4 regions of the Aliiroseovarius sp. genome follow, and region 4 is predicted to be linked to each of the others. Evidence: riboswitches for the same ligand, from Rfam matches in the RefSeq annotation. Region 4 holds a riboswitch; each other region holds the start of a gene.
The links. Region 4 has a riboswitch for cobalamin ahead of ACO07D_RS04340 (DUF1636 family protein). Riboswitches for the same ligand answer to the same signal wherever they lie in the genome.
Positions count from the first base shown of each region.

Region 1 (5,438 bases), 450 kb from region 4:
CGGGACATCATGCAACGCAACCAGCCCGGCAATGGCACGCAGCACATGGGGCGAACCACAGATCCAGTCGCGGTCGGTCACACTGCCCTGCATTCGGTTCGAGGCGAGCGCCTGCACGACAGGGTGATCCAGAATTTCTTCGGATCGTGAGGCGCCGGGATAGCGGCGACCGGTGATCAAGGCATCAGGATCGGACATGGCCAGCATCTCCAGCGGGAATATCCCGCCCATGGGCAGGCCCGCTTCGACGGCGGCATTGCGAAACCCGGCGGTGCTCAGGATTTGACCGGCCAGGGTGCGGTCGCCCGAGGTATAGCCATTCGCGTAGTAAAGCGCGGCCAGCGGGTGGACCTCCGGCGCGCGCGCAGCCAGCGTGGCGAGATCGCGGTCATACTGCGCGGCCATCTCGGTGGCAGCATCCTGGCGGTGCAGAACCTCACCCATTTCGGTGATACGGTCGCGAACCTCAGACAGGGAATAGGCAGGGTCCATCACCACAACCGGCAGACCCAGACGGCGCAGCATCGAAACGGTCGCTCGGGTCGAGAACCGGCCCGCGATCACCAGGTCGGGGTCGAGCAGGTAGATCTCTTCGGCAAGGCCATGGTTGGGAACGTATTTCTGCGCCTCCCCGGCCATCGCGGACCCACGCGGGTCAAAGGACAGGTAGGAAACGGACAGGAGCTGGCCGGGGGCGGCCAGCATCATCGCAAGTTGGTCGGTGCAAAGGTTCATCGACACAACTCGACGCGGCGGTTGGCTCGACAGTGCCAGATCAGCCGCACTGGCCGCGCGAATGCCCTGGCCGGGGACAAGCCCAGCCAGGGTGAACGTGGCGGCCATAACCACGATCGCAGTCATGGCCATTGCGTGAGAGCCGATCTTCATAATGGCACGATCCAGTCTCAGAACTGCATCCGCGCGCCGAAGTAGAACGAGCGATCCGGCGTGCCGTAACCCGTGACGGTCTGATATTCCTCGTCAAACAGGTTCTCGGCGCGCAGGTAAAGCTCGGCGCTGTCGGAAACATCATAGGTCACCGTAGCATCCACCACGGTATAGTCCGCCAGCGGTCCGGTCGTATCGTTCAGACCGGCGACATGCTTGACTGCAAGGCCCGTCGACAAACGATCCGTCACCTCGGCATTCAGGCGGACGGCAGCCGTGTGCATCGGCACCCGGGCCAGCCGCATACCTGTCGCAGCGTTCTCGCTGTCGGTATAGGTGTAGGATGCCGTCATATCCAGGCTGTCGGACAGCTTGAAGGCCGCGGCAAGCTCGACCCCCTGGGCCCATCCGGTCCCCGGTGTCTGCGTGTAGCCAGTGGGCGACCAAGCGATCAGGTCGGTGATCTCGGTCCTGAACAAGGTGGCCGAAACTTCACCACCGTCAAAACGCTTTTCGATACCCAGCTCATAGCTGACCGAGGTTTCCGGCTGCAGCGCCGCATTGCCATAGGGTGACGAGAAGAGCTCGAACAGCGACGGCGTACGGAACCCGGTACCCACCGCGGCCCGGACCGTGATATCCGGCGTGGGCAGCCAGGCCAGCGACACGCGGCCGGTGGTCTTGCCGCCAAAGTCCGAATGATCGTCGTGACGCAGGACAGTCACCAACTCAACTTGCTCCGACAGGTGCCAATCGGCCTGAACCCAGGCCCCCAGCATGTCATGTTCACCGTTTTGCACGCCGCTTTCATAAGACTCGCGCGTCGCGTCCAGCCCGAAGGTTAGCGTGGCGTTGGTCAGCTCGGCTTGACCTTGATAAGCCAGCCCGATCCGCTCCCCCAGATAGTCATAGGCGAAGGGCCCCCAGGCGTTGGTGCCGGAGGAAAGCCTGTCGTTCTGGTAATACTGCAGCGAGAACTCATGCTCGACCGCGCCACCTTCGACACGCACGAAGCCGCGCAAACCGAATTGGTCGCTTTCCGACAGCTCGTCCGGAGACACACCGTCCACCGGGCCACCGCTATATTCGTCGTACTCGGTTTCCGAGGTCTGCCAGAAACCCGAGCCGCCGATGGTGACCGTGTCCGAAACCGCATACTCACCCGAGAAGCTCAGGCGGGTGGCCTCGTGGCCGTCGTCCTCGGTGTTGCCTGCGTTCTCGTCCGCGGCCGAAATTCCATCGGTGCGAATGTGGCTCAGCGTGGCGGCGAAGCTGCCGTAATCGCCAAGATAGCTCATGTTGTACGACAGCCGTGCGGTGTTGTGCGAGCCGTATTCCGCCGCAAGGTTGTGGTGCAGACCCGGCTCGGTGGCCCGGTTCGTGGTGATATTGATGACACCAGCAATGGCTTCGGAACCATAGAGGGCGGACTGCGCGCCCTTAAGCACTTCGATCCGAGTGATATCGTCCGTGGTCAACCCTCCGAAATCAAACGCAATCTGCGGGGCGGACGGGTCGTTCACGTCGATACCGTCAACGTAAACCCCGATATAGCGCCCGGATGAACCACGAATGCGCAGGCTGGTGGTCGAACCGATGCCACCGTTGCCCGTCACGCTGAGACCGGGAAGCGTGGCAAGATAATCAGCGACCTGAATGTCGCCGGCTTCTTCAAGATCTTCACGGGTGACAATTTCGACCGTAGAGCCGCTACGCTCGGTCTTGGTGGTCTCGCCGCGGTTCGCAGACAGCGTAAGGTCGCCAGAGACGATAATGGTGCCGAGATCGGTGTAATCCTGCGCGATCGCAGGCGTGGAGACCGCGCTGACAAACGCGGTCGTGGAAAGAATACGGGCAAGCATTGGCCACGTCCCTCTGAATTGCCTCGCCTCGTTTCGCGGGCGGGCAGTAGTCCATTTTTGCGGTCGAAGATCTTGGAGTCCGGCCGCGGCGAAAATGTCACCACGACGGACAGACCGTAATCTCGCACGCACCCCGCGTACGGATTGGGTGATCACCTCGGCAGGTCTCCTGACTCGCGGGTCGCAGCTTGGCCGGGCCTTCCCGCACCGCTTGGCGGCACAGTGGCTTTGTCCGGCCTCGCTCTCCGCTTACAGTTGCGGGGGCAGTCACGGAATTGGCGCCTGATGGCTACACCTCACCGTGTTCCCTATTATCCCACCGGCATGCCGACAGGACCGAAGCGGAATCGGAGGTAGTACGAGGAAGACGTTTTGTAAAGAATTCTTAAAGCATGCTGGAAAGAAAATTTTTCATGGGACGCGGAAACACCGCTTCTGAGATTTAAGAAAAGAAACGGTGGCTCGGAGTTAAAAACAATCCTGTCTTTGCACCGATCAACGTAAAAGGCCGCCGCCAACGGAACCTTTCTTCGAACTGCCAAGGGTGGGTGACTCACCATAACCCTTCCACCGGAGTCCCTTATTTCATTGGGCAATCCGACATCGGATTGCGAAAAAGGCTGGCGTTTCTTCCTTTGACTCAGGAAAGTTCTTCCACTGGGAAGTCGAAAAAAGTGGCCAGAGCAGCACCCGCTCGTCCCCCTCAGACAGTCAGATTTGCTGATCACCGTTTAGCAGGGAGTGGACACCCGCCAGTTCGACGGTCCGGTATTTCTTTCTCGACCGGATCGCAAACGCGGGTGTCTCCGTGAGTAGACCTCGCACGACGAGCTCTTCGACCTGAGCTGTATTACACCCCAACATATTGCCCGCTTTCAGAAAGGTGACTGCGTTCCTTTCGACTTCATCATATTTCCTGGCCAAAGCCCTTGGGCAGGTGATGTGGTCGGAGAGCAGCTTCTTTTTCCGATCCGGGTTGGTCACCGGCAAACCGTAGGGGATGACCATGCCAAGCACTTGCCAAGTAGCGCATTTGCATCGCTTGGCGGCATCTTGAAAAGATACCCATTTGGCCGCTGACTTGTTGCCGAGAAAAGGCACCCATCCTTTGGTCACGGAAGTGGCAAAGCGCCAAATCTCGTTGCTATGGAAACCAGGGACCGCGCCTCGATGTTTGAAGTGAGGCTGAATGAGCCTGTTTTGAGAAAGCTGGGAAAGGGTTGCACGTGTCACACCGAGCTTTTTCGCCGTCCGCTCGGCCGTGAACACCCTATTCAACTCATGTGCAATCTCATCAGCCACATTTGATGGTACGTATCGCAGCAGTTCGAAGCTGTTGCTGTCGTTCTTCCGGACATCGCCACGCTGAAGGAGGGCATGACCCGTTTTGGTGAAATCCAGCCGACGTTCTTTAGAAAGCGATCGGTGTGTGTGGAGCTTTCGTCTTGGGTTTTTGACGCCGAGGACCAATGCATCTTTCTGAACGGGATAGGTATCGAAAATGAACTGCCGAACTGGATCGCGGATTGCATCGAAGGCAGGATCATCTTCGCGATTGCGAAGCCACTCGAAGAAGACGCCAAACCGAGCTCGGTAGAGGGAGTTGTCGTTGGGACGCCTGCGTTCCAGTTCGGCGAGTTTTTCAATCATCGCGTCGGGGCCATGGCGCAGAAAAGTGAACCCAATATGGCCTGACTTGGCCCAATCCAGATCTGACACGAGCTGCCGGTTCGTGGTCGGGCCCTTCAGAAGGAGAAGTCCGAAGTTCTCACAGGTCTGGGTTGCGACATGAAAGGGAAGGTTGTCAAACCACCCTGCCCCGGCCGCTCCTTTTACTCTCTCCCCCATGTGATGGATCAACCCGAGGCTCCCTTCGGGAAAGAACTCCGGCTTGCCAGGCGTGAAGCCTATGGCCAGGTTCGCGATGTCAAAATGATCTTTGTTCGAGGCTGGCCTTGGCAACTCCTGCAGAACACAGCGGTGTCTGCTACAAACACGTGCAGCAATAAGTTGGGCTGATCCCGGTTGATGTGCCGAGCGCTTTCGGTCTCCGCCACACAACCCTCGATGCAAATCGGGCAAACCCTTGGTCGGGTACGTTGAAAGGCCGAAAACTTGATCTCGGCCTCCCCCAATCTGAACCAGTCCTTGCGAACAACGCTCGGCGTGTTCTTCACCAGCTCATCGTGATCCACGCCAGCAAACGCAGCCAGGCGTCTCACCTCGATCTCTTCACCATTCGCCAGTGCAAAGTAGTCGAGACCAATGTCAGAGCAGAAGGTTATCAGCCGCGGTGCACCATTACGCCTTGCCAGGCGCGCAGCAACCGAGGTTGCCGACTCCCCGGTGTGATACTCGACAGTCAAAGGAAGGGATCTGATCTTCAGCATCAAACCAGCTCCTCGGAAGTGAACATCTTCTGAGTGTCGATCTGAAGGAAGTCGTTGACCAAAAACGGGTTGAAAGCCTCTGCGCACCCCTTCCAATTCTTGAACGCAACCGCGAAATGGCGTTCCTCCAAAGTCGTGTCGGCGAAGTAGAGGGCCTCTTCAATCGCAAATAGAGCAAGCTTGATGACCAGTCCAAACTGGTAACTCGCCGCATGAAGGATGCGCTTCCCGATATCCGTAGGGTTGCTCTGCTTCAGCAAATCTCAGGGAAGCTTTCGCCGTGTCCGCGCATGTCATA
Region 1 covers NZ_CBDDIE010000003.1:188,796-194,233, forward strand. The annotation lists gene ACO07D_RS01915 (ABC transporter substrate-binding protein) at 1-861, opposite strand, end outside; gene ACO07D_RS01920 (TonB-dependent receptor plug domain-containing protein) at 906-2,750, opposite strand; cobalamin riboswitch at 2,893-3,106, opposite strand; gene ACO07D_RS01925 (hypothetical protein) at 3,462-4,610, opposite strand; gene ACO07D_RS01930 (TniQ family protein) at 4,658-5,140, opposite strand; gene ACO07D_RS01935 (hypothetical protein) at 5,140-5,400, opposite strand; gene ACO07D_RS01940 (hypothetical protein) at 5,394-5,438, opposite strand, start outside.
Region 1: it holds a riboswitch for cobalamin, as region 4 does, so the genes downstream of both, ACO07D_RS01920 (TonB-dependent receptor plug domain-containing protein) here and ACO07D_RS04340 (DUF1636 family protein) in region 4, are expected to answer to the same signal.

Region 2 (5,438 bases), 600 kb from region 4:
TTTTGCCAGTACCCCGGCGTCACAACCGCCCCACGCACCAGGATTTCACCAGGCTCACCCGGTTTGACGGGGGCGAAACCCGTGTCGACAATCCGCATCTCAACGCCCTTTGCAACACTCCCGACATTCCCACCGCCAAGCTGCGCTGTATCCAGCATCATGGCCAGGGGAACGGCTTCGGTCATTGCGTAACCGGTCATGACTTCGCAATCAAAGCGCCGGGCAATCGCATTGGCCATGTTGGGGTCCAGCTTTGTGCCCGCGAGAAGCACCCGCTTCAGATCAGGCAAGGGGTTCTTGGTGTCTCCGGTGGCCTTGAGCATCATGCCGCCCACCATCGGCACGCCAGCCATGAACGTGACCTTGTCGCGGCGCATCGCCTCCAGGATCGTGTCCGGCCGCGGTACAGCAGGTATCGACAAGGTGGCGCCGGCCCGCAGCGCCGTTGCGACAAGGGCGGTTCCGTAGACATTCGCAAGTGGCGCGGCCAATAGGAGCGTGTCCGTGTCATCGACTCGGAAGAAGTCGTGCACCAGCCGGTCGGTCATCGCAAGGAGATTGCCAAGCGTGATGGTTACGCCCTTGGGGGCGCCGGTGGTACCGGATGTGTAGAGCAACGCGGCGATCTGGTCCGCGCTGCCTGACAGTGTCGGGGCATGGCAGGCCACGGGATCGAGGCGGGAGCTTATGTGCGCGATGGTGTCTGCGCCGGTCAAGTCGGCGAAGTCCCCGTGGTCACTGATCATCGCCGCCGCGCCGCTGGCGACGAGCAGCCCTGCCGTGGCGGCCGGTGGAGAGGACGGGTGAACGGGAACCGCAACGAACTCCGTCATCAGCGTGGCAATGAACCCGATGATGGCGTCAGCGGGGGAACGGCAAAGAAGCGCGACCCTGTCCCCCGGTTTCAGGCCAGCAACTTCAAGAGCATCAGCGACGGCCCGGGCTCGCGCGAAGGCATCAGCGCGCGATAGACGTCCGCTGGCGTCGGACAACAGGTCTGATTTACTGGTTGTGAAAAGCTCATCGGACAAAGCTATATTCCGTTCTGTAGCTATAATGGCGACCCGATGCCGCGGATCCATCACATTAGTAAACACGCTGGCACCTGAGTAAACAAGGCACTGCGGTACAACGGCTCGCACCTTTGCCCGTTTGCTCCTTCACTTGCTCGCATCGATCAGATTGCAGAGTTTTGCTGATCGCATTGCCGGCGTCGGCTTGAGCTCTCCAAGCTCAACTCATTTCTGGGATGCTGCCTGGACCATGAAGGCAGTATTCATGGGGGAACCGGCAAATGACTGCTGCGGTCCACCTAGCTGACCTTGAGGCTAATCGCAGCAAAAGACCGCTTCCCGCCCTGGGTGAAGGACGGTCACGACCGCTTTGGGCTGCCTGCGGTCATTCGCCACGATTGCCAAGAGTAGCAGCCTCGGGCCGAAACCGGTCGCAAGATCTTTCAGATCGTGCTGGTGGATGTCACCGACCCCGGCTCCGTCCATGCTGCTGCCGCTGCTGGTCGAACTGATGATCATCGCCGTGCTGCTGACCGCCCACCTGGCGCCCGTGATGTGAGGTGATTCTGTAGAAGTGACACCCCCGGTTGACCTGCCAGGCCCGCACATATCTCGAAGGCCGGACAACACCCGTTTTACGGCGTGTTTCAGCGCTGGCAGGTCCACAATGCTTGACAAACTGCCGCAGGCCGGATTTCTGTAGCGCTGATGGTTCCCGCCAGACCCAAGGTCGCGGGATGAAAAGGGAACACGGTGAGGTGTAGCCATCAGGCGCCAATTCCGTGACTGCCCCCGCAACTGTAAGCGGTGAGCGACGTCGAAGATACCACTGACCTCGAAGGGGTCGGGAAGGTCGACCAAGCTTTGACCCGCGAAGTCAGGAGACCTGCCATCCAAGTTGAAACTGACCCGGAGCGGGGCGCTCTGGAAGGAGGCTGGATGACACGTCTTTCGCGTAAGGACAAACTGGGCACCTTCGTTCTGCGCTTGATGGCAAGCGGGGGCGACCATGTCCCAAACAGATAATCACCAAGACCACACTTTGTTGGTCTGCACGACATGTGCGGGGCCAACTGCGGCGGCACGAATGCGGGCTGCGTTGACAGCGCGACTGCCAACCGGCTTCACCATCCGCCCGGTTGACTGCATGGCGGGATGCGACCACCCGGTGGCCGTCGGCTTTCAGGCGCCAGGCAAGGCCACCTATCTGTTCGGCCCCATCGCCGGGGACGAGGATATCGCGGCCATTGCGGAGTTCGCCCATCAATATGATGCGCATGAAACCGGTTGGACCTCGGCAACCGAGCGCCCGCGCGCGCTCTATGACAAGACCCTGGCCCGCCTGCCCGGGCACAAGTCGCGGGGGTGGGCGCATGCATGATTTTTTGAGTGTCGATAACCTGGAGTATTTTGCGCTGAACGGCGACCGGCTGATCAGCGATGTCTCGTTCGACCTGCCCCGCGGCGCTCGACTGGCGATTGCCGGGCCAAACGGGGCGGGCAAGACCACGCTTTTGAACCTGTTGTCGGGGATCGAGGAAATCGCCCTGGGCGACGTGACCATCGAAGGGCAGAGCCTGCGTGACATGCCGCTGGAGCAGCGGGCCCGCCGCATTGCCCTGGTCAGCCAACATTCGGCCCCGGATGGGCGGTTGAAGCTGCGGGAGTACGTGGCCTTGGGGCAAATGCCGATTTGGGCCGATCATTCTGCCACTGAACATGCCGAGGCCATGGACCGCATCCTGGGCCTGACCGGGCTTGCCGCGCTGGCCGACAAGCCGATGGACCGCTTGTCGGGTGGCGAACGTCAACGGGCGCATATCGCCCGCGCCCTGGCACAGAAGCCGCAGATCCTGTTCCTGGATGAACCGACCAACCACCTCGACCCCGATGCCAAGGGACGCATGCTGTCGCTGGTGGCCGCGCTGGGGGTGACGGTGATCATGGTGGTGCATGACCTTGTGATGATCCCGGAGTTCGCGACCCATGTCGCCCTGATGAAGGACAGCCGCCTGACCGGGTTCGGCTCGGTTACCGAGGTTCTGACCCCCCAGGCAGTCCATGACACGTTCGGCGTCAATTACCTGCTGTTGCCCCATGGCGACCGGCAGATCCCGACGCTGGATATCCGAAAAACAGAAATCCACATCTGAAGGAGTGAGTGAGGATGAAGATGTACCTGCCCGCAGCCGTGCTGCTGGGACTGGCCCAGGCCGCCTCGGCCGAGGTCACGGTGGACAATTGCGGCGCGCCGCTGGTGTTCGAAAAGACGCCCGAACGCATTGTCGTGCATGACATGAACATGACCGACATGGCCTTTGCCCTGGGTCTGCAAGACAAGATCGTCGGCCTGACCGGCATTACCGGCTGGTACAAGACCAGCCCGGATTTCGACGCCATGCGCGGTGACATCCCGGAGCTGGCGCCGAAATACCCCACGGTGGAAAACCTGGTCGCCGCCGAGCCCGACATGTTCTTTGCTGGCTGGTATTACGGCATGAAACCTGGCGGGGACGTGACCCCGGACACGCTCGCCCCCTTCGGCATCCAGACCATGGTGCTGACCGAAAGCTGCGTGCACCTGCACGAAGGCCGCCCGGTCGCCTCGATGGACCTGCTGTTTGGCGACGTGCTGCGTCTGGGCGAGGTCATGGACGTGAGCGACAAGGCCGAGATGCTGGTTTCCGGCTGGAAAGAGCAGCTGGCGGCGATCGAAGCCAAGACGGCGGATGCCGAAAAGCCGCGTGTCTTCCTGCTGGACGGCCCGGCGGACGCGCCCTTTACCTCGGGCAAGTTCGCGATCCCCGACGCGATGATCTCTGCGGCTGGGGGCACCAACGTGACCCATGACATGGACACCAGCTGGGGTCGCACCTCGTGGGAGGCCGTCGCCGCCGCCAACCCGGAGTTCCTGGTCCTGCTGGATTATCAGACCGGCAATGGCGCCGCCGACACGTTCAAGTTCCTGCAGGAACATCCGGTCATGGCCCATATTGACGCGGTCAAAAACGAGCGCTGGATCGGCCTGCGCTACGAAGAGCTGACCCCTGGCCCGGCGAATATCGACGCGATCGAAGCCATAGCGAAAGCCATGCACCCGGATCTGTTCTGAAGTGGGTCGTTTCGGCCTGATACTGATGGGAGGGGCGGCCGTTCTGGTCGCCCTGATCCTTCTGTCCGTGCTCTACGGCACGACCGCCATTCCCCTGGCCGAGGTCTTCGCCGCCATCGCCACGGGGCTTGGCTGGAGCGACGCGGACCCCACCCCGATGGGCCGCATCATCTTTGACCTGCGCCTGCCGCGCGCGCTGTTTTCCGCCATCATCGGCGCGGGGCTGGGCATTGTCGGCGTCGTACTGCAAACCACCACACGCAATGACCTGGCGGACCCGTTCCTGTTCGGCCTCTCCTCGGGGGCCGCTGCCGGCGCCGTGCTGGTCATTACCGTCACCGGCGATGTGCTGGGCATCTGGACCCTGCCGCTGGCCGCCTTCTGCGGCGGTATCGTCGCCTCAGGCATCGTGCTGGCGCTGGTGCAGCGCCTGCGCACCAGCGCACCCGAGAAACTGATCCTGGCGGGCCTCGCCGTGTCCTTCCTGTTCGCCGCCATTACCAATTACCTGATCTTCGCGGGCGATAGCCGCGCGGCCCATTCCGTGATCTTCTGGATGCTCGGCGGGCTTGGCCTGTCGCGGTGGGAGACCTTTCCCCTGGTCCTGCTGGGCCTTGGCATGATCTTCGCCTATGCGCTCTTTCGCCGCCGCTGGCTGGACGCACTTTTGGCGGGAGATGTCACGGCGACCAGCCTGGGCGTGCCTGTGCATCGTCTACGCATGATGATGTTCCTTGTTGCCGCCCTGTCCACGGCGACCTTCGTCTCGGTCGCGGGCGTGATCGGCTTCGTCGGCCTGATGGTGCCCCACCTGGCACGCGGGCTGGCCGGGCCGCTTCATACCCGCCTGGTGCCCACCGCCGCGCTGATCGGTGCGATGCTGCTGACCGCGTCGGACATCCTCTCGCGCCTGCTGCTGGCCCCGCAGGAGCTGCCGGTCGGCGTGGTCACGACCTCGCTGGGGGCGGTCTTCGTCTTTGCGCTGCTCCTGGGAAAACGCGCGCGTCACTAGCGCCCGCACCACCCCGTTGGGTTTCGCCCGCTTTGGCGCTATCACGGGGGCACTCCGGACAGTCACGAGGCTCCCATGACCCAATTCGCCACCTACCCCAGTCTTGAAGGCAAGACCGTCCTCGTCACCGGTGGCGCGTCTGGCATTGGGGCCGAGATCGTGCGCAGCTTCGCAGAACAGGGCGCGCGGGTGGGCGTTGTCGATTTCGACGTGGATACCTCCCACACCCTGCTGTCGACACTCGATGACCGCCACGCCTTCGCTCCCTGCGACCTACGCGACATTGCGGCACTGCGGGCGG
Region 2 covers NZ_CBDDIE010000003.1:1,245,210-1,250,647, reverse strand. The annotation lists gene ACO07D_RS07420 (class I adenylate-forming enzyme family protein) at 1-992, opposite strand, end outside; cobalamin riboswitch at 1,706-1,921, shown strand; gene ACO07D_RS07415 (DUF1636 family protein) at 2,023-2,394, shown strand; gene ACO07D_RS07410 (ABC transporter ATP-binding protein) at 2,387-3,166, shown strand; gene ACO07D_RS07405 (ABC transporter substrate-binding protein) at 3,181-4,125, shown strand; gene ACO07D_RS07400 (FecCD family ABC transporter permease) at 4,151-5,137, shown strand; gene ACO07D_RS07395 (SDR family NAD(P)-dependent oxidoreductase) at 5,213-5,438, shown strand, end outside.
Region 2: it holds a riboswitch for cobalamin, as region 4 does, so the genes downstream of both, ACO07D_RS07415 (DUF1636 family protein) here and ACO07D_RS04340 (DUF1636 family protein) in region 4, are expected to answer to the same signal.

Region 3 (5,438 bases), 2.9 Mb from region 4:
CATCGCCGCGCAACCGAAAACTATTTCAAATAGTTTTGCACCTGCGGGGCGGTGGCGCGCCTTCGGCGCGACTGCAGCGCCCATCCAATAGGCTAACGCAGCCGCCGTACCGCCGCGCCCAGAAGCGCGCGGGAATAGGCCTTGTGAAACCCCATCAGCGCATGGACCAGTACCCCCAGCTTGCCATTCCCGCCCGGCACCACGGCCGAGCCGAAATAGAGCCGCGTGCCGCCCGGGGTGGGCTCCACCATCAGCCAGGAGCGGGTTTTCGCGGCCATGTCGCACAAGAGGAGCTGATCCACCTCCCGTCCCTCGACATCCCAGGCGGCGAAACGCTCCGCCCGCCCCTCAGCCAGGGCCCGCACCTCACCGTCCGTGGACGGGCGGCGCACGGTGACCCGCAGGATGACGCGTTCCAGCTTGAACAGAGGCGTGGTGTAGAAGGCCACGACATAGTCGGCAAAGGACACCTTCCCAGGCAGCTCCACCGCATAGCAATCGGCATAACAGCCGGGCCGTTGGTGATAGGTCTGCAACAGAGCCGTCTCCGGCAGCGGCGCCTCAGACACGCGGGCCATCTCAGCGCCCCTTGAACAACGTGCCGAAGAGCCCGCGCACGATGCGGCGTCCGGTGGTACCCTTCAGCTCCTTGATCACCACATTGGCGACGGCTTCGCCGAAGCTTTCCGACTTGCGCGAGCGGCTCTTGCGGGGGGACCGCGAGCTTGACCGCCCCACCCGCGTGCCCGAGTAGCGCCGCCCGGCACGGTATTCGCGTTCGGCAGCGCTTTCGGCCTCCTCCTCGGCCTTCTCCGCCTCCTCGGCCTCGCGGGCCGCGTCAGCTGCGCGTTTGGTCAGCACCTCATAGGCGCTTTCGCGATCCTTCAGCTCCTCATACTTGCCGGCAATCGGCGAGGCATTGATCAGCGCCTTGCGATCCTTCGGGTCAAGCGGCCCCAGCTGCGAGGACGGCGGGCGGATCAGCGTGCGTTCCACCACCCCGGGCGCGCCCTTGCGCTCCAGCATGGACGTCACGGCCTCGCCCACGCCGACCTCGCGGATCGCGTCCTCGGTCTCGAAACGCGGGTTGTCGCGATAGGTCTCGGCGGCCTGGCGCAGCTCCTTGCGGTCCTTGGCGGTAAAGGCCCTGAGCGCATGCTGAATGCGGTTGCCGAGCTGACCCAGGATATCCTCGGGCACATCGGCCGGGTTCTGGGTGCAGAAATAGACGCCCACGCCCTTGGACCGGATGAGCCGCGCCACCTGTTCCACCTTGTCCAGCAGCGCCTTGGGCGCGTCATCGAACAGCAGATGCGCCTCGTCAAAGAAGAAGACCAGCTTGGGCTTGTCGGGATCCCCGACCTCGGGCAGTTCCTCGAACAGTTCCGACAACAGCCACAGAAGGAAGGTCGCGTAAAGCTTCGGCGAGCCCATCAGCTTGTCCGCCGCCAGGATCGAGATCCGCCCGCGCCCGTCTGTATCCGTGCGCATGATGTCGCTGAGTTCCAGCGCCGGTTCACCGAACAGCCGCGCGCCGCCCTGGTTTTCCAGCACCAGCAATGCCCGCTGGATCGCCCCAACCGAGCTGGCGGAGACATTGCCGTAGCGTAGGCTGAGGTCCTTGGAGTTCTGCCCAACCCAGACCAACAGCGCCTGCAGGTCCTTCAGGTCCAGCAGAGGCAGCCCCTGTTCATCCGCCACGCGGAAGGCGATATTCAGCACACCTTCCTGCGCCTCGGTCAGTTCCAGCAGCTGCGACAGCAGCAGCGGCCCCATCTCGGACACGGTGGTGCGGATCGGGTGCCCCTGGTCGCCATAGAGATCCCAGAAAGTCACCGGGAAGGCACCATACTTATAGTCGTCAAAGCCGATGGTTCCCGCCCGTTTCATGAAGGCGTCATGCAGCTTGAACCCCTCCGAGCCCGCGGCCGCCAGGCCCGACAGGTCCCCTTTCACATCCGACAGGAAAACCGGCACGCCCTGGGCAGCAAAGCCTTCGGCCAGGATCTGCAGAGTGACGGTCTTGCCGGTGCCGGTAGCCCCCGCGATCAGCCCGTGGCGGTTGGCATACTTCAGCAATAGTCCTTGTTTTTCAACGTATTCAGCCCCGCCGCCGCCAATGAAAATGCGCCCGTCCATATCGCTGCCCATGAGCCCGCCTCTACTTCCTGTGGAAAACTTCTGGGTTGAAAATACAAAATTAACCCTTCTGCGCTAGGGTGAAATCATCCGGGCAGTGTCCTCTTTCGCCCGGATGACTTCCTCCCTGTCAGACTGGCCGCGCCCCCGGGCGCGGCTTTTTTTCGAAAATGTTGAAAAACAACCACTTTCCCCTGTTGACCGATGCGACCAAACGTCATAGCGTTCCGACACAATATAAGCCGGCCGGTCCGGCAGGGAGTGAAAAATCAGGAAAGGGCCCTCATCCAGGGCCCTTTTTCTTTGTGCTTTTTCCAAGAAAATGATGGGGGCCGGAATATCGTTCCCGGCAGGTGGGTGCGCCAGCGGCGGCGCGACCAACCTTTGTGTCAACTCAGCGCCATCTCGACCTGACGGGTGGCAATGACCAAGCCGCGCCCGGCCTTGGCCGCCGCCCAAACCTCGTCCTCGGACAGGTCCGCATCCACATCCCCGGCCAGCCAGGCCTCGTCCCGCGTGGCGCGCCAAGCCAGGCGGCAGGGCCGCCCGCAGCCCGCCACATCCGCCGCGCCGGAGATTTCGAATTCCTCGTCCAGCGTGTCGCCCGCCGCACCGATGGCAGCGCTCAATCGTGTCAACAGAGCATGGCCCTGCAGGCAGGCCCCGCCTGTGATCGGACAGGTGGTGCAGATGATCGTTTCGTCTTTCCGGGTCATGTCGCCCTCCGCGCGTTGAAACGGGGTTTACGGGCGGACGGATCATCCACGCCGGGGCACCCCGCCCGGGTTGTCTACAGGCGATGGCAGGTCTCCTGACTTGCGGGTCATGGCTCGCCCGGCCCTTCCCGATCCTCTGCTCGAAAGCCTCGGATCAGTGGTCATGCCGGGGTGCTCGCCGCCTACAGTTGCGGGGGCAGTCGCGGAATTGGCGCCGTTGAACGGATCGTGGGCGCCGCACCGTGTTCCCTGATCGTCCGACACGCAGGGCGCGCCGAACGAAACCATCCTCTGCGCTCTAACACGGGCAGGTCGTGGTGTCAGGCGAATTTGCGTCACCTCCCGTCCGGAACGCGGCAAGCAAACACTGAACGGCCGGGGACACGCGGAATTCCCCCATGGCGCGTCAGGCAGTCGTTTTGCGCCTGACAGCCTGTTCCAGCCATGTTAAGCATCCGTCCGAACAGGTTCATGATAAACACAGGACATTGCACATGAAGGCAGATCTGTTGAAACCGCTTACCCTGGCCGCACTGTTTGCGCTGAGCACCGCTTCGACCGGCTGGGCACAGGACAGCGGCGAGGCCGCCCCGGCCGAAGGTGAAGACGCCGCAGCTGAGGCCGAGGCCGAAGCCGACGCCGGTGTGACCGGTCTGGACATGGGCACCGATGCGGAACGCCAGCCCGGCCAGATTTATGTCGCCGAGGTTCATGGCGATTGGGAGCGCCGCTGCGCCCACAACCCGGGCGGCGACGATCCGTGTCAGATGTATCAGCTGCTGAAGGACGCGGACGGAACGCCAGTCGCCGAGATCAACATCGTGCGCCTGCCCGAGGGCAGCCAGGCCCTGGCCGGGGCCACCTTTGTTGCCCCCCTGGAAACACTGCTGACCGAAAAGCTGACCATTGCCGTGGACAGTGGCGGTGGCAAGGAATACGCCTTCCGCGTCTGCACCGCACAGGGCTGCCTGGTTCAGCTGGGTTTTGGCCCCGCGGATATCGCGGCAATGAAGGCCGGTAGCGTGGCGACCGCCACTATCGTGCCCGCCGTCGCACCGGACCAGCGCGTGCAGCTGCCGATCTCGCTGACCGGCTTCACCGCCGCCTTTGACTCGCTGCAGCCGCCGGTTCTGCCGCAGCAATAAGCCGCCACAGGCCCAGACACGAAAACGCCGCCCTCGGGGCGGCGTTTTTTTATTGGATCCCTTTTAATGGACCACAACGGGGAAAGCGTCCCTCACGCCACCTTTCGCAAGGCCAACACCGCGTTCAGCCCGCCAAAGGCGAAGGCATTGGACAGTACCGCCTCGCATTCCATCTGGCGCGCCACGTTGGGCACCACATCCAGCGCACACTCCGGGTCCGGCTCCTCATAGCCGATCGTGGGGGCGATCACCCCTTCGCGCAGGGCCATGATACAGGCCAGCAGTTCCACCGCGCCGGTGCCGCCAATCAGGTGACCATGCATCGACTTGGTCGAGCTGATCATCAGGTCATCCGCGTGATGCCCGAAGGCATCGGCCACAGCCGCACATTCGGTCTTGTCATTGGCCGCCGTACCGGTACCATGAGCGTTGACATAACAGATATCTTCCGGGTTCAACGCCCCGTCCTGCATCGCGCCCCGGATCGCGCGCGCCGCGCCCTGTTTCGAGGGCATGACAATGTCGGACGCATCCGAGCTCATCGCGAAGCCCACCACCTCGGCCAGGATCTCGGCGCCGCGCTTGCGGGCATGTTCGTATTCCTCGAAGACGAAGATTGCCGCGCCCTCGCCCTGGACCATGCCGTTGCGGTTCGCAGAAAACGGGCGGCAGGCATCGCGCGACATGACGCGCAGCCCTTCCCAGGCCTTGATCCCGCCGAAACACAGCATCGCCTCGGACCCGCCGGTGATCATCACATCGGCGCCGCCGTGACGGATCATCTGCATCGCCTGACCCATCGCGTGGTTCGAGCTGGCACAGGCGGTGGCGACGGTAAAGCTCGGCCCCTTGAGGTTGTATTCCATCGACACGTGGCTGGCCGCCGCATTGTTCATCAGCTTGGGCACAACGAAGGGGTGCACGCGGTTCTTGCCGTCCTCGTAGACAGACCGGTAGTTCTCATCCAGCGTGTTCATGCCGCCGCCAGAAGTGCCCAGCACCACGCCGGACCGCGTGGCCAGGTCACCGGAAAAGCTCAACCCCGCCTGCCCGATCGCCTCGCGCGCGGCCACAAGGGTGAATTGGGTGAACCGGTCATAAAGCGCGATCTGCTGGCGATTGAACTGCGCTTCGGCGTCATAGCCCTTGACCTGCCCGCCGATGCGGATCGACAGGCGGTCGACGTCCTGAAACTCCAGCTCGGAAATCCCACAGCGCCCTTCGCGCATGGCCTCCAACGTCTCGCTGACATTGGTGCCAAGAGCGTTGATCGTACCCTGGCCGGTGATTACGACGCGCCGCCCGCGGCAGGTCATGCGGCTTGCTCGGCGACCAGGCCTTCGACCGCCGTGATGATCGCGGCAACCGACGAGATGTCGAAATCTGAATCCGACGGATCATTGGCGTTGAAGGGCACAGAGATATCGAAGGCTTCCTC
Region 3 covers NZ_CBDDIE010000003.1:3,556,918-3,562,355, forward strand. The annotation lists gene ACO07D_RS18605 (hypothetical protein) at 93-578, opposite strand; gene ACO07D_RS18610 (helicase HerA-like domain-containing protein) at 580-2,139, opposite strand; gene ACO07D_RS18615 (hypothetical protein) at 2,529-2,855, opposite strand; cobalamin riboswitch at 2,924-3,159, opposite strand; gene ACO07D_RS18620 (invasion associated locus B family protein) at 3,350-4,000, shown strand; gene ACO07D_RS18625 (beta-ketoacyl-[acyl-carrier-protein] synthase family protein) at 4,093-5,316, opposite strand; gene ACO07D_RS18630 (acyl carrier protein) at 5,313-5,438, opposite strand, start outside.
Region 3: it holds a riboswitch for cobalamin, as region 4 does, so the genes downstream of both, ACO07D_RS18615 (hypothetical protein) here and ACO07D_RS04340 (DUF1636 family protein) in region 4, are expected to answer to the same signal.

Region 4 (5,438 bases):
GCAAGCCTTTCGGCACAGCGTGTCCGGCCGGCCCGGCAGGTGGCCAAGGACCTCTGCCCATCGCAACCACCTTTCCAGACCAGGGCTGGCAGCCGACCTGGACCCCGCGACGAAACGGGGCGACGTGGATCAGAACTCCACGCCCTTCTGCGCCTTGATGCCATCGCGGAACGGGTGTTTGACCATGGTCATCTCGGTCACCAGGTCGGCGATCTCGATCAGCTCTTCCTTGGCGTTGCGCCCGGTCAGGATCACATGGGTCATCTCGGGTTTCTCGTCGCGCAGGAAGGCGACGACCTCGGCAATGTCCAGATAATCGTACCGCAGCGCGATGTTGATCTCGTCCAGCAGAACCATCTGGATCTCAGGCGTCAGGATCATCTCCTTGGCCTTTTCCCACCCGGCCTTGGCGGCGGCAATGTCACGCGACTTGTCCTGGGTCTCCCAGGTAAAACCCTCGCCCATCGCATGGAACTGGCAAAGGTCCGAGAAATTTTCTTCGATCAGGGTCCGTTCACCGGTCTGCCAGCCGCCCTTGATGAACTGCACCACCGCCGAGGGCATGCCGTGGGCGATACAGCGCAGGATCATGCCGAAGCCCGAGCTCGACTTGCCCTTGCCGGGACCAGTGTGCACGATCACCAACCCCTTCTCGCCGGTCTTGGTTTCCATCATGCGGTCGCGTGCGGCCTTTTTCTTGGCCATCTTTGCAGCGTGGCGGGCGTTATCGTCGGTCATGGGCGGCCTCGTGTCCTGTCTGGTCGGAAACGGAGTAGAAGCGCAGCGCGCGCACACTGTCAATGCTGCCACCGACCAATCGCGCGGCTTTCACCGACGCGATCCGCTGAAAATCGGGCGCGGCACCGGATCGTGACAGCGGGTAAGCAGACCTGCCAAGAACAGCAGCCAAGCCAAGCTCCAGGCCAGGACGGCCGCGTCCTGCCAACCTGCCACCCGCATCACAATGGCCGCCTGAAGGCACCCGAAGGCGGGCAGCATCCAGGGGCGGGCCTCCAGCCCCAGCGCGCCACGCCGGGCCACCGGGCGGGCGGCGACAGCCATGATCAACGATGACATGGCCCCCATGATCATAGCATGGATCGCGTTGGGGGACGCGACCAGGTCCACCCCGATCAGGGCCGTGCCCCACAGCCCCAACCCCAGTGGCAGCCAGAGGAACCCAAGCGCCAACATGAGCAACAGGGGCTCCCTATGGGCCCGGCCAAGCGACCATGTGGGCAGGCGCACGGCCTGGGACAGGGCAGCGGTCAACAACGCAAACCCTGCCAGTTCGTCTCGGCCCCAGATCAGCAAAGCCGCTGCCAGCCCCAGCGCCGCGGCACCGATCCACCCAAGCAACGGCAGGTCCCTCCCGGCCGCCCGACCGCGTCGGCTGGCATCGGACTTCAGAAAGCCGAAGACCATACGCCCGCCGACCACCACCAGCAGGGCGGCAAACAGCAGAGGCGCCAGCAGAGGCGCCGCGTCGAAACCGCCCCCCAGCACTGACCCGACCAGCACCGTGCCAGAGGCGCCTCCGGCCAGACAAAGAAAACCGACATAAGCCCAGATCTTGGCGGTTGCGCCGCGAATCCCCTCACGCGCCAGCACCAGGGCCAGCGCCCAGAACACTGCGGCATTCGCACTGGCGAGCCAGGCAAGAGGCAGCATGTCCGAGATCAGCATAGACAGGCGCGCCACACCCCACAGCCCAGCCAGAAGAGCCACCGCAGCACCCGACACAGGCGCCCGCCCGGTCCAGCTGCTGCAGGCCGATGGCAGGTACCCCAACAGGGCCGCCGCGCCAAATCCGAATGTCATCTCATGCACATGCCACAGATAGGGATCGGCAACCTGGTCCAGGCTCGTCGGCAGGACATGCCAGATTGCCACCGACAACGCCGCCCAGATCGCCGTCAACGGGAACATGATCCGGTAACTCGCGGCCAAAGCCCCCCGGCCCGGCCAGTAACGCCCCGACATGTCGTTTTCCTGCAGCAATCCGACCCCCTTGATGCTTGACAACAATAAGCACTTGGCCACATCTGGCCTAGCTGGTTCCTGTCGTAAGGCAGGCGAAGAGGGAATGCGACAGGCCACCACAGGCCGAGGCGCAGCCGCCCCCGCGACCGTGAACAGAGAGGTCACCCGACCACTGGCCCCACAGGGTCGGGAAGGTGGGTGGCCATCGGAACAACACCCCCCGGGGTCCACACGTTTCGAACTCTGCAAGCCGGGAGACCTGCCAGCACTGTACGTAACGGGCGAACGGGGTGTATCGCGACCGGCTTGTCGGAACAGCGGTCTCGGACCGGTTCCCTGGCTGGCCTGCCCCCTTTCGCCACAGATTGGAAAGGGAAGGCACAATGGACGACATGGCCGAAATTGACGCCAAGGTCACCGTCACCGTCTGCACCACCTGCCGCGCCGGTGCCCCCACTGACGCCGAAGGCCCTCGCCCCGGGGCCCGTCTGCATGATGCTCTATCCGGCGCCCTGCCCGACCATGTCCGCATCCGCCCTGTCGAATGCCTGTCCGCCTGCTCGCGCGGCTGTTCCATGGTGATCGAAGGCGGGGCTGAACGCTGGACCTACATCTACGGCGACATGGACCCGGACACCCATGTACCCGCCATCGTTGAAGGCGTGACCGCCTATGCCGCCACCACCGACGGTGTCGTGCCCTGGCGTGAACGGCCCGAGATCTTCCGCAAGCAATCCATTGCCCGCATTCCCCCACAAGCCCCGCAGAAATCCACCAAGGAGGCCGCCGAATGAGCAACCTGTCGAAAACCCCCGTCACCGTGATCACCGGCTTCCTCGGCTCCGGCAAGACCACGCTGATCCGTCACCTGATGACCCACAACCAAGGCAAGCGCCTGGCGGTTCTGGTCAATGAATTCGGCACCGCCGGCGTGGATGGCGACATCCTGAAGAGCTGCGCGGATGAGAACTGCCCGGAAAACAACATCATGGAGCTGGCCAACGGCTGCATCTGCTGCACCGTGGCCGATGATTTCATCCCCACGATCGAAGCCCTGATGGCCCTGCCGGAAAAACCCGATCACATCCTGATCGAGACCTCGGGCCTGGCGCTGCCGAAACCGCTCCTGAAAGCCTTCGACTGGCCCGCAATCAAGTCGCGCATCACCGTGGACGGCGTGATCGCGCTGGCCGATGCCGAGGCCGTCGCCTCGGGCCAATTCGCCCCCGACCTTGATGCCGTTCAGGCCCAGCGCGAGGCCGATGATAGCCTGGACCACGAAACGCCCCTGTCCGAGGTGTTCGAGGATCAGGTCTCCTGCGCCGATATCGTGCTTCTGTCCAAAGCCGACCTGGCGGGCGAAGAGGGCCTCGCCAAGGCCCGTGCCGTGATTGAGGCCGAAGCCCCGCGCGAGCTGCCGATCATCCCGATGAGCGAAGGCGTGGTCGACCCGCGTGTCGTGCTGGGGCTGGAAGCCGCCGCCGAAGATGACCTCGACGCGCGTCCCAGCCACCATGACGGCCATCACGACCACGAACATGACGATTTCGACTCGATCGTCATCGACCTGGGCGAGGTCGCCAATCCCGAAACGCTGCAAGGCAATATCGAACGTCTGGCCCGCGAGCAGAAGATCCTGCGCGTGAAGGGCTATGTCGCCGTCGAAGGCAAGCCGATGCGCATGTTGGTGCAGGCGGTCGGCGCGCGGGTCCGCGCGCAATTCGACCAGCCTTGGGGGGCGCAGGAACGTCGCACCCAGCTGGTGGTCATTGCCGAACATCACGACATCAACGAAGCCGCCATTCGTTCTGTGCTGGAGGCCTAAGCACCGATGCACGTCGTCTTCCGCGAAAGCCACGGGCTCGATCAGAGCGACACCCCGCAGGACCTCGGTCAGAGCCCTGCGGAGCTGGTCGTGCTGTCCTTCTCGGACAGTGACCTGGGGGCTTTCGCGGCAGGATGGCACAGGGCGAATGGGGGGGCGGATGGCAACTTGCCTTCACTGCGTCTCGCCAACCTGGTGGCGCTGAAACATCCCCTGTCGGTCGACACTTACGCTGAACAGACCCTGGTGGGCGCCAAGGCCATCCTGGTTCGGCTGATCGGCGGGGAAAGCTACTGGGCCTATGGGCTGGCGACGCTTCAAGACATGGCACGGCGGCGGGGGATCGCTCTGGCCATCCTGCCTGCCGATGGCCGCCCCGACCCGCGTCTGGACGAGCTTTCGACCCTGCCCACCTCGACCCTGCGCCGTTTGCAGCAGCTCTGCGAGGCAGGCGGCGCCGTGGCCGCCCAGGCCGCGCTGGCGCAATTGTCGCTCGCCGCCGGGCTCTACGCGGGCCCCGTGCGCGGCGCCAAGACCGTGCCCGAGGCTGGGTTCTATCACCCGGGCCAGGGCGTCGTGCCCGCGCCGGAGCCGGGCGACAAACCGCTTGCCCTCGTCACCTTCTATCGCTCCTACCTGACCTCGGCGGACACCGATCCGGTGGACGCGCTGATTAGCGCGCTGGAGGCACGTGGTTTCGACGCCATCGGCCTCTTCGCGCCCACACTCAAGGGCACCCATGCGCCCTGGATCGCGGATCAGGTCGCACGGCTCACCCCCGCGGCCATAGTCAACGCCACTGCCTTTTCGGCGCAGGGCGCAGATGGCGCCACCTCGCCCTTGAGCTCCACCGGCTGCCCGGTCTTCCAGGTCGCACTATCGACGTCGCGACGCAAGGATTGGGACGAGGCAGAACGCGGCCTCTCGCCCGCCGATCTGGCCATGCATGTGGTGCTGCCGGAAGTCGACGGGCGGTTGTTTGCCGGGGTCACCAGTTTCAAACAGCCCACCAAACGCGACGAGGCGTTGGAATACAGCCGCTTCGCCCACCGCGCCGATGCCGAGCGGGTGGCCGCGATTGCCGACAAGGTCGTGGCGCATCACCACCTGTCCACGCTGGCGAATGCTGACAAGCAACTCGCCGTTGTGCTCTCCACCTACCCCGGCAAAGGCTACAATCTGGCCCACGCGGTGGGACTTGACGCGCTGGCATCGGTCGAGGGGCTCTGCAAGTCGCTTGCCGACGCGGGCTATGACATCACCCCGGAATCCGACTTGGGCGCACGGCTGGGCGTGGAAAGGCAGAGCTGGCCGCTGGAGGCCTACAAGGCCGCTCTGGAGACCTTGCCGGAGAACCTGCGCGAAGACCTCTTCACCGCCTGGGGCGCGCCGGAGAATGACCCCGCCTATCAGGACGGTGCCTTTCATTTCGCCGCCATCCAGGCGGGCAAGGCCGTGATCGCCCTGCAACCGGAACGCGGCGAAGTGGCCGCCCGAGACGACGATTACCACGACCTGTCGCGCACCCCGCGCCACGGGTACGTCGCCTTCTATCTCTGGATACGCAACCGTATGGATGCACTCATCCACATGGGCGCCCATGGCACATTGGAATGGCTGCCGGGCAAAT
Region 4 covers NZ_CBDDIE010000003.1:643,783-649,220, forward strand. The annotation lists gene cobO (cob(I)yrinic acid a,c-diamide adenosyltransferase) at 130-738, opposite strand; gene ACO07D_RS04335 (NnrS family protein) at 829-1,983, opposite strand; cobalamin riboswitch at 2,039-2,264, shown strand; gene ACO07D_RS04340 (DUF1636 family protein) at 2,367-2,777, shown strand; gene cobW (cobalamin biosynthesis protein CobW) at 2,774-3,808, shown strand; gene cobN (cobaltochelatase subunit CobN) at 3,815-5,438, shown strand, end outside.